DNA from 3 places in the Pseudazoarcus sp. NS20 genome. Region 3 is predicted to be linked to each of the others. Evidence: predicted binding sites of a transcription regulator. Region 3 holds the regulator's gene; each other region holds the start of a gene.

Evidence for each region. Region 3 encodes FNR, which switches genes on or off when oxygen is low (the NO sensors DNR and NnrR bind a similar motif). Its sites were predicted from a motif close to TTGANCTAGNTCAA; they were not measured.
Region 1: a site for FNR is predicted at 1,499-1,512, ahead of AC6H0W_RS10200 (bifunctional acetate--CoA ligase family protein/GNAT family N-acetyltransferase). Genes of this name have one in related genera too.
Region 2: a site for FNR is predicted at 1,827-1,840, ahead of AC6H0W_RS04240 (hemerythrin domain-containing protein). Genes of this name have one in related genera too.

What each region holds. Positions count from the first base shown of each region.
Region 1 is NZ_BAAKIY010000003.1:315,892-319,163, forward strand. It holds gene AC6H0W_RS10200 (bifunctional acetate--CoA ligase family protein/GNAT family N-acetyltransferase) at 1-1,335, opposite strand, end outside; gene AC6H0W_RS10205 (NAD-dependent succinate-semialdehyde dehydrogenase) at 1,515-2,972, shown strand; gene AC6H0W_RS10210 (class I SAM-dependent methyltransferase) at 2,969-3,272, shown strand, end outside.
Region 2 is NZ_BAAKIY010000001.1:919,874-923,145, forward strand. It holds gene AC6H0W_RS04230 (polysaccharide deacetylase family protein) at 1-366, shown strand, start outside; gene AC6H0W_RS04235 (GntR family transcriptional regulator) at 415-1,191, shown strand; gene AC6H0W_RS04240 (hemerythrin domain-containing protein) at 1,206-1,757, opposite strand; gene mdcA (malonate decarboxylase subunit alpha) at 1,960-3,272, shown strand, end outside.
Region 3 is NZ_BAAKIY010000004.1:314,220-317,491, reverse strand. It holds gene hemN (oxygen-independent coproporphyrinogen III oxidase) at 1-1,014, opposite strand, end outside; gene fnr (fumarate/nitrate reduction transcriptional regulator Fnr) at 1,164-1,868, shown strand; gene AC6H0W_RS13270 (universal stress protein) at 2,041-2,484, shown strand; gene AC6H0W_RS13265 (hypothetical protein) at 2,523-2,843, opposite strand; gene AC6H0W_RS13260 (FixH family protein) at 2,957-3,272, opposite strand, start outside.

The DNA of each region.
Region 1 (3,272 bases), on a different contig from region 3:
GCTGAACAGCTCGACGGCCGGCTCGGGCGTCGGGAAAGTAGGGATGCCGGCCTTGTGAAAGGCGTCGCGGCTGTCGCGCACGTGTTGATCGCCCACCCAGCATGTCACCAGCGGCTTGCTGGCATATTTGCCAAGTTCGGCCACGGCGCGAGCGATGTGCGTCGGACGGGTGGTGGCTTGCGGTGACAGCATCACCAGCACGCCATCCACGTGCGGGCCGTCGAGCACGGCCTGCAGCGCTTCGCGGTAGGTGTCGGCGTCGGCGATGCGGCCCAGGTCGATGGGGTTGCCGCCGTTCCAGCGTTCGCCGAGCAGTGCACTGAGTTTCTCACGCGTTGCAGGGGCGAAGTCGGCCAGCGGGATTTCCAGGTCGGCGGCGCGGTCAGCCGCCATGAAACCCAGCCCGCCGCCGTTGGTGATGATGGCCAGCCGGTTGCCGCGCGGCCGGAAGTCCGCGAACAGCCCGCCCGCGGCGGCGAACAACTGGTTGAGGTTGTACAGACGCACCACGCCGCAACGCCGGATGGCCGCGTCGAAGGCCGCGTCACTGCCCGGCAGCGTGCCGACCAGATCGTGAATCGCCGACGCCACCTGCGGATGGCGGCCGGCCTTGAGCAACAGCACCGGCTTCATGCGCGCCGCGGCGCGCAGCGCAGTCATGAAGCGACGCGGGTCACGGATGCGTTCAATGTAGAGAAAGATGCTCTCGGTGCGCGGGTCGGCAATCAGATAGTCGAGGGCGTCACCGAAATCGATGTCGAGGCTGGCGCCCACCGTGGCGACTGCCGAGAAGCCGATGCCGTTGGGTGTGGCCCAGTCGAGCACCGCCGTGACCAGCGCGCCCGACTGCGACAGCAGGCCGATGGAGCCATTGCGCGGCATGGTGTGCGCAATGCTGGCGTTCAGGCCGATCTCGGGGCGGATCACGCCCAGCGCGTTCGGCCCGAGCAGGCGGATGCCGTGACGACGTGCGGCCTCGCGCAGCGCGCGTGCGGCTTCCTTGCGTTGCTCGGGCGGATCGACGAAGCCCGCGGGCAGGACGGCGATGCGCACGCCGACAGCGGCGCAGTCGGCCAGCAAGGCGGGCACTTCTTCAATCGGCGTGCCGAGAATGGCAAGGTCGATGGGGCCTTTGGCCTGACTCAGCGAGCGCACGCAACTCACGCCGTGCACGCTGCTGGTGTCGCTGGAAACCACGGTGATCGGGCCGCGGAAACGGCTTTCACGCAAGTTGCGGACGGCGATGTGGGCGATCGAGTTCTCGTCGAAGCTCGGGCCGATCACCGCGATGGCGCGGGGTTGAAACAGGGGGGCGAGGTAATGGGTCTCGTTCATGCGTGGGCAGTGCGCGAGGCGCATGGTGCAATGCGGCGAACCATGATAGCCGACTCGTCCGCCCCGCGTCGCGCGGCTGCAGCATCCGGGTGTGTTTGCATTTGCAAGCGGGGCCTCCGTTCGGGAGGGAAGAGCCCCTAGAATGAAGCTTCGCATTGCTTCGATGAGATGGATCAACGATGACTAAAGCTAAACAGACCGCACTTTTCCGCGAACAGGCTTTTGTCGATGGCGCATGGGTCGATGCCGACAACGGCCAGCGCTTCGACGTGCAGGACCCGGCCACGCGTCTGCGCATCGGCAGCGTGCCGGATCTGGGGGCGGCGGAAACCGAGCGTGCCGTGGCCGCGGCCGATGCCGCGCTGCCGGCGTGGCGCGCCACGCTTGCCAAGGACCGCGCCGCGCTGCTGCGCGAGTGGTTCCGCCTGATCGTCGAAGCCACCGACGAACTCGCCGCCATCATGACTGCCGAGCAGGGCAAGCCGTTGTTCGAAGCGCGCGGCGAAATCGGCTATGCCGCCTCCTTCGTCGAGTGGTTCGCCGAAGAGGCGCGTCGTATCGACGGTGAAATCATCCCCACACCGGCCGCCGACCGCCGTCTGCTGGTGATCAAACAGCCGGTGGGCGTGTGCGCCGCTATCACGCCGTGGAATTTCCCGGCGGCCATGATTACCCGCAAGGTGGCACCAGCCTTGGCCGCGGGGTGCACGGTGGTGGTGAAGCCGGCCGAACAGACGCCGTTCTCGGCCCTTGCGCTGGCCGCGTTGGCGGAAAAGGCCGGCTTTCCCAAAGGCGTGTTCAACGTCGTCACGGGGGATTCAAAAGTCATCGGCGGGGTGCTCACGTCCAGCCCCACGGTGCGCAAGCTCTCCTTCACCGGCTCGACGGCGGTCGGCCGTCTGCTGATGGAACAGTGCGCGCCGACCCTCAAGCGCCTGTCGCTGGAGCTGGGTGGCAATGCGCCGTTCATCGTCTTCGACGACGCGGACATCGATCTGGCCGTGAAGGGCGCGATCTCTTCGAAATTCCGCAACACCGGCCAGACCTGCGTGTGCGCCAACCGCATGTACGTGCAGGCCGGCATCTACGACGAATTTGCGCGGCGCCTGGCCGAGGCCGTGCGCAAGCTCAAGGTGGGCGCCGGCACCGAAGAGGGCGTGCATATCGGCCCGCTGATCAATGATGCGGCCATCGAAAAGGTCGAGTCGCACGTCACCGATGCGCTGTCGCACGGCGCCAAGGCCGTGCTGGGCGGGCAACGCCACGAGCGTGGTGGCACCTTCTTCGAGCCCACCGTGCTCACCGAGGTGACGCCTGCCATGCGCGTGGCGCGTGAGGAGACCTTCGGCCCGGTGGCGCCGTTGTTCCGCTTCGAGTCGGAAGACGAGGTAGTGCGCATGGCCAACGACACCGAATACGGCCTTGCGGCGTACTTCTTCACGCGGGATGTCGGCCGCGTGTTCCGCGTGTCCGAAGCGCTCGAATTCGGCATGGTGTCGGTCAATACCGGTGTGTTTTCCAGCGAGGTCTTTCCGTTCGGCGGCATCAAGCAGTCCGGCGTCGGCCGCGAGGGAGCACACGCCGGGATCGACGAGTATCTCGAACTCAAGTCGCTGTGCATCGGAGGTGTGGCATGAGCGCCGGCGGTCACGCCGCGCAAGCGGCCCCGTCGGCTTGGGTGGCGCGTTTTATCCCGCTGGTGCCGCGAGGCGCCTCGGTGCTGGACGTGGCGTGCGGAGGCGGGCGGCATGCGCGCCTCTTCGCGGCGCAAGGCTGTGAGGTGGAAGCCGTGGATCGCGATGCCGCGGCCTTGGAGCTACTGCAGGGCGTGAAGGGCATTAATCCTGTTACGGCCGATCTGGAGCAGGATGCCTGGCCGTATGTGGGCCGCGGCTTTGATGCGGTGGTGGTCACCAATTACCTGTACCGCCCGCATT
Region 2 (3,272 bases), on a different contig from region 3:
CGCATGGCAACGCGTGACGGCGGCGCGATCTGGTCGATTCCCTATCCGCAGGAGCTCAACGACATTCCCATGCTGGTCGCGCGCCAGATGGAAGCGCCGGCCTTCTTCGACATGGTGCTCGACAACCTCGACGAGATGCTGGAGCAGTCCGCCTCGCAGCCGCTGGTGATGGGGCTGGCGCTGCATCCCTACCTTGTAGGCCAGCCGCACCGCCTGCGTCACATGCGGCGCGCACTGGAGCGTCTTGCGGCATTGCGTGACGACGGCCTGATCTGGATGACCACGCCGGGGGCCATCTGCCGGCATGTCGATGCGCTTGGAATTCAGCCCGCAACAGCGAACGCGGCCGAAATGCCTCCGGGTTGATAAGATTCGAACCTTGGCCGACCGCCCACTGAACCGCACGACACGAGCATGCCACGCACTTCACGTACCTCACGCACTCCTGCCGCAAAGCCGGCCGCACGGCAGCGCACGCCGGTGCGCGAAGCCACCTCGACCAGCTCGCGCGGCAACGGCGATGCCGAGCGGCGCATCTACAGCTCGATCTTCGATGCCGTGATGGATCGCCGGCTGATCCCCGGCACGCGTTTGCCCGAGGCCTCATTGGCCAAGCTCTACAAGGTCAGCCGTGCGGTGGTGCGCAAGGCGCTGCAGGCGCTCGCCAACGATCACATCGTGAGCCTGCGCCCCAATCAGAGTGCCGTGGTTGCGGTACCCACGCCGGACGAGATCCGTGCCGTGTTCGAGGCGCGGCGTGCGGTCGAGGCGGCACTGGTGGCGCTGGCCACCGAGCGCGCCAGCCCGGCCGACATCGCACGTTTGCGCACCCATCTGCGCAGCGAGCACGAAGCCATGCACCGCTTCGACCAGCCGGCGTGGGCACGTCTGGCGAGCTCCTTCCACAGTCAGGTGGCGGCGCTGGCGTGCAATCCGGTACTCGAAGGCTATCTGGCCGAACTGATCTCGCGCTGCGCGCTGGTGGTGTCGCTGTACGAGCCGCCGGGCAACGCCAGTTGCGAGCACGACGAACACGAACACATCGTCGATTGCATTGAGCGCCGCGACGCGGCCGGTGCCACCAGACTGATGCAGGCCCACCTGGAAGCGCTCGAACGCAGCATCTGCTTCGACCGCCGCGAAGAGGCCCCCACGCTGGCCAGCCTGCTCGGGCTCAACGAACCCGCCTGAGGGCGGTGCGCCGCTCAGGTGAAGGTCGGGGTGGTTTTCATCGCACGCCGGATGTGCAGGGCATGGCCCAGTTGTGCCAGCTCGGGGTCGGCCCGGCCCAGCACGCGGCTGGCCAGGGGCAGAAAGCGCGTTTCCTCGAAATGGGCGTGGGTCTGATATCCGGTTACCAGCCGCAGCACGGCCTCGAGATCGAGTGCTTCCGTGCCACCTGCCGCAATCCGCTCCAGCCCCGGCCGGACGGCTTTCCAGTGCGCTTCGAGCCGTCGATGATCTGTGCTAAGGCGCTCGGTCAGCGCCACCACCTCTTCACGCTCCCGTCCCGCGGCGGCGGCTTTGCACACCGCCTGAAAGAGCTCGCGCTCTTCCTCTTCGTGGTGATTCACGATCAAGTCTTCGAACACTTCAAGGGTAGTGGCTGCGCGTTCGCGCGCTCGGCGCGCAGCAGCCAGCAGCTGGTTCAGCTCGCCCAGCGTGTCGAGGTGTCCGACAATGCTGGCGTGGCAGCCGATGAAGTCCGCCAGCGAGCGCGGTGGCGGCGGCTGTGCGGGGTTTTCGGGATGGGTCATGTTGCGGTCCTCGTGAGCGTGCGCGGCAAATGCGTGAGGACATGCTGAGGGATGATCCTGGTATGTCAGTTGATCTGAATCAATGGCTGTTCATCTGCATGGATGGCTTGCGTGATCGTCTCTCCCGCGACACAATACAAGTAATATATTAGAAGTATCCCACTTGAAGCTCCGCCCGGGGCCAGCTGAAGGCAGGTGAGGCATGACGCAAGAGACAGGGACGGCGCCGGCATCGGCCGACGTCGCAGAGCGAGACTGGTCGGTGCTGCGCAAGCGCTACGAGGCCCGCATGGCGCGCGCTGCTGCGATCGCCAACGGCAAGCTGGTGGCGGCGGCCGACGTGGTGGCGCTGATGGAGGCCGTCATCGAGCCCGGCGACCGGCTGTGCATCGAGGGCAACAATCAGAAGCACGCCGATTTTCTGGCCGAGTGCCTGGCGAGTGCCTCGCCCGAGAAGCTGCACGGCCTGCACATCGTGCAGTCCAACATTGCGCTGGCGCCGCACCTGGACGTGTTCGAGCGCGGCATCGCCGAACGGCTGGACTTCTGTTATTCCGGCCCGCAAGGGCTGCGCCTGTCGCGGCTGGTGAAGGAGGGCCGCATCAAGGTCGGCGCCATCCACACCTACCTGGAACTCTACAGCCGCTACTTCTGCGACCTCACGCCGCACGTGAGCTTTGTCGCCGCCGATGCCGCCGACCGTGACGGCAATCTATACACCGGCCCCAACACCGAAGACACGCCGGCCATCGTCGAGGCCACAGCCTTCAAGTCGGGCATCCTGATCGCGCAGGTGAATCGCATCGTCGACAAGGTCCCGCGCGTGGATGTGCCCGGCGACTGGGTCAGCTTCGTGGTCGAGGCGCCGCGCCCGTATTACATCGAACCCATCTTCACGCGCGACCCGGCGGCCATCACCGAAGTGCAGATCCGCATGGCGATGATGGTCATCCGCGGCATCTACGAGAAATACGGCGTGGCGCGGCTCAATCACGGCATCGGGTTCGACACCGCCGCCATCGAGCTGATCCTGCCGACCTATGCCGAATCGCTGGGCCTGCGCGGCAAGATCTGTCGCTACATGTCGGTGAACCCGTGCCCCACGCTGATTCCGGCCATCGAGTCGGGCTTCGTCGAAGGCATCCACTGTGCCGGTTCGGAGATGGGTATGGAGCGCTACGTCTCCGAGCGCTCCGACGTGTTCTTCACCGGCCGCGACGGCTCGATGCGTTCGAACCGCATCTTCTGCCAGCTCGCCGGGCACTACTCCGACCTGTTCATCGGCTCGACCCTGCAGATCGATCTCGAAGGCAATTCATCGACCGCCACGCTGGCGCGCATCACCGGCTTTGGCGGCGCGCCCAACTTCGGCTCCGAATCGCGCGGGCGGCGTCATGGCAGCGAGCCGTGGCTGAAGGCCGGCGCCGAGGCGCAGCGTGGCAATCACATGCCGCGTGGGCGCAAGCTGGTGGTGCAGATCGTCGAGACCTTCCGCGAGGGGCTCAGCCCGACCTT
Region 3 (3,272 bases):
GATGCTGGCAATCGCCGAAACGCCGAAGGCCAGCAGATCGCACTCGGACCGGGTCGAATAGCCCTGGAAGTTGCGGTGTAACCGGCCCTGCCGCTGCGCCACGGCCAACTCGTCGTCGGGACGTGCGAAGTGATCCATGCCGATGTACACATAGCCCGCCTCGGTCAGCCGCCGGATGGCCAATTGCAGGATGTCGAGCTTGCCCTCTGAACTGGGCAGGCTGTCGGCGTCGATGCGCCGCTGCGGCTTGAACAGGGCCGGCAGATAGGCATAGCTGTAGAGCGAGACACGGTCGGGCGCCAGTGCGATAACCTGTTGCAGCGTGCGGTTGAAGCGCATTACGTTCTGCTTCGGCAAGCCGTAGATGAGATCGATGCTGACCGAGCGGAAACCGTTGGCACGCGCGGCCTCCAGCACCGCGCGGGTCTCGTCGAAGCTCTGCACACGATTCACGGCGTACTGCACATCGGGGTCGAAATCCTGCACGCCCAGACTCATGCGATTGAAGCCCAACTCGGCCAGCAAGGCCACGGTCTCAGAAGCGACTTTGCGCGGGTCGACTTCGATGGAATACTCACCGCCGGGCTTGAGCGTGAAATGCTGATGCACCGACGCCATCAGGGCACGCAGCTCGTCATGCGACAGAAAGGTCGGAGTCCCACCACCCAGGTGCAGTTGTGTCACCTGACGACTGCCCCCCAGCTCCGCCGCCTGCAGCGCCACCTCCTTGGCGAGATACTTTAGATACTTTGACGAACGGCCGTGATCCTTGGTGATGATCTTGTTGCAGCCGCAGTAATAGCAGATGGTGTTGCAAAAGGGGATGTGGAAGTACAACGACAAGGGGCGCGCGACACCGCCCACGTTACGCTTGCGCAAACAGTGCTTGAGCGCTTGCGCGTCGAAGGCCTCAACAAGGCGGTCGGCCGTGGGGTACGATGTGTACCGTGGTCCGCTGACGTCAAAACGACGAATCAGTTGAGGATCGAAAACAACTGGTTTCTGGATGTCCATGTGGGTGATTTCCGGCATTGGGCACACGATCCAGCATTCCCGACCAAGCTGCGTTGACGTGTATCAAACACGTGTGCAAACAGCCGGCTTACCCATTGGAGCGAGTGGCAGCAGTGACGAAAGCAACGGTTCCAGTCAGCGCCACGGCCATGCGTGCAGCCTGCTCGCAGTGCAACCTCCACGAGCTGTGCCTGCCGGTCGGCATGAGCGCAGAAGAAATCGACCGCCTCGATCAATTGGTCGGCGCACGCCGCAAGGTGCGCAAGGGCCAGCACCTGTATCGCTCGGGCGACGCCTTCGAGGCCATCTACGCCATCCGCATCGGCTGGTTCAAGACCGACGTGCTGCTCGAAGACGGGCGCGAGCAAGTCACCGGCTTCCAGATGACTGGTGAAATGCTGGGGCTGGACGGCATCAGCACCGAAAACCACTCGTGCAACGCCGTGGCACTGGAAGACAGTGAAGTGTGCGTCATCCCCTACACGCAGCTCGAAGACCTCGCGCGTGAAGTCGATGGCTTGCAGCACCAATTCCACAAGGTCATGAGCCGCGAAATCGTGCGTGACCACGGCGTGATGATGCTACTCGGCTCGATGCGCGCCGAAGAGCGTCTGGCGGCCTTCCTGCTCAATCTGTCACAGCGTTTCAATGCGCGCGGTTTCTCGCCGGCCGAATTCCACCTGCGCATGACGCGCGACGAGATCGGCTCCTACCTGGGGCTCAAGCTCGAAACCGTATCCCGCGCCTTCTCGCGCTTTCAGGACGAAGGCCTCATCAAGGTGCAGCAGAAGCACATCTGCATCCTCGACCTGCCTGGCCTGCGCCGCCTGATCCAGCAATCCGGCACGCGCTGAAGCTCGGCCCCGCCACGCCTGCGCCTCCACACCGGGCTCACAGCCAGATTCTGGCAATGCGCTTCAGCCTGCAAGCGCGCTCATTGAGTTCGATGCCCGGCGAAAGGCCCCATGGGGCGCAGCGGACGGTGGCTATAATGAAGTCATCAAGATTCAATACCGGAGTGACGCCATGTTCCAGCATCTACTCGTACCCACCGATGGCTCCGAACTTTCACAGGCAACCGTCGAAAAAGCGGTGAAGTTCGCTTCCGAAGTCGGCGCCCGCATCACCTTCTACTACGCCCAGCCGGATTTCCCGATGCCGATCTACGGCGAAGGCGCATTGATCGACCCTACCACGCCGGAACAATTCGCGCAGTCTTCAGCCGCCGAGGCAAAGACCATCCTCGAGAGGGCCAGCGCTGCGGCGCAGGCCCTCGGCGTTACCGCTGATACCGAAACCGTGGTGTCTGAAGTGCCCTACGAGGGCATCATCGAAGCCGCCGAGCGACATGCCTGCGATCTGATCTTCATGGCTTCGCACGGTCGCAAAGGGCTCGCAGGGCTTTTGCTGGGTAGCGAGACACAGAAAGTGCTCTCGCACAGCAAGATTCCGGTACTCATCTACCGCTGAGCATCACAAACGAAAACGGCCCTTTCGGGCCGTTTTTTTCATCCGTGTGCGTGATGGTGAGGTAAGTGCTCGCGCGCACTGCGCATGGGCTTTGCCCTGCGCTTGATGTGCGGGCCGGATGCCGCAGCGCGCGGACGCGCTGCACTCGGGCGACCCACCAGATACAGGGTGAGCAGGCTGGAAGACGCACACAGCAGCCAGAAACCGAAGAAGCCGATCGAATACGTCGTGATCGCCGAGAACTCGACCACTTCTCCGAACAGATACAACTCACGCGGATTGATCAGCGTGAAGAACAGACTCACGGCCACACCGGCAACCAGAAACGATGGCCACAGCACCAGGATCCATTTGATCATTTGCGATTCCCCCTCGCACGACGACCGGACTCCCTTGCTCGCGCTGCCCGCTTCGCCGGCCGGCATGCGCAAACTCCGCCACTTCTGATTTCAGTATGTGCCGGAAATCCCGGTTAATCAACGTCGTATGGAAGGATGCGCACTTCGATGTTGTCCGGCACGCGGAAATCGCCGTGCAGGCGCCAGACCCGTTCCGGGTCCTCGATCTGCAACTGCCACCGCCCGACCGTAAGCGGCTTGATGGGCGCACTGTACTCACCGTTGACGAGCGGCATGCGCAGGCTCTGGTCGAAGCCGGCTTGCGTCGGATGAATCACCGTCACGATCAGCTCCGCGGGCACCTCGACGCCTTCATTGGCATTCAACACGATGCGGATGTTTTCTGCGCGGACACTGACATCTGCCGCCAGCCCCAACTCGGTCGCCGCC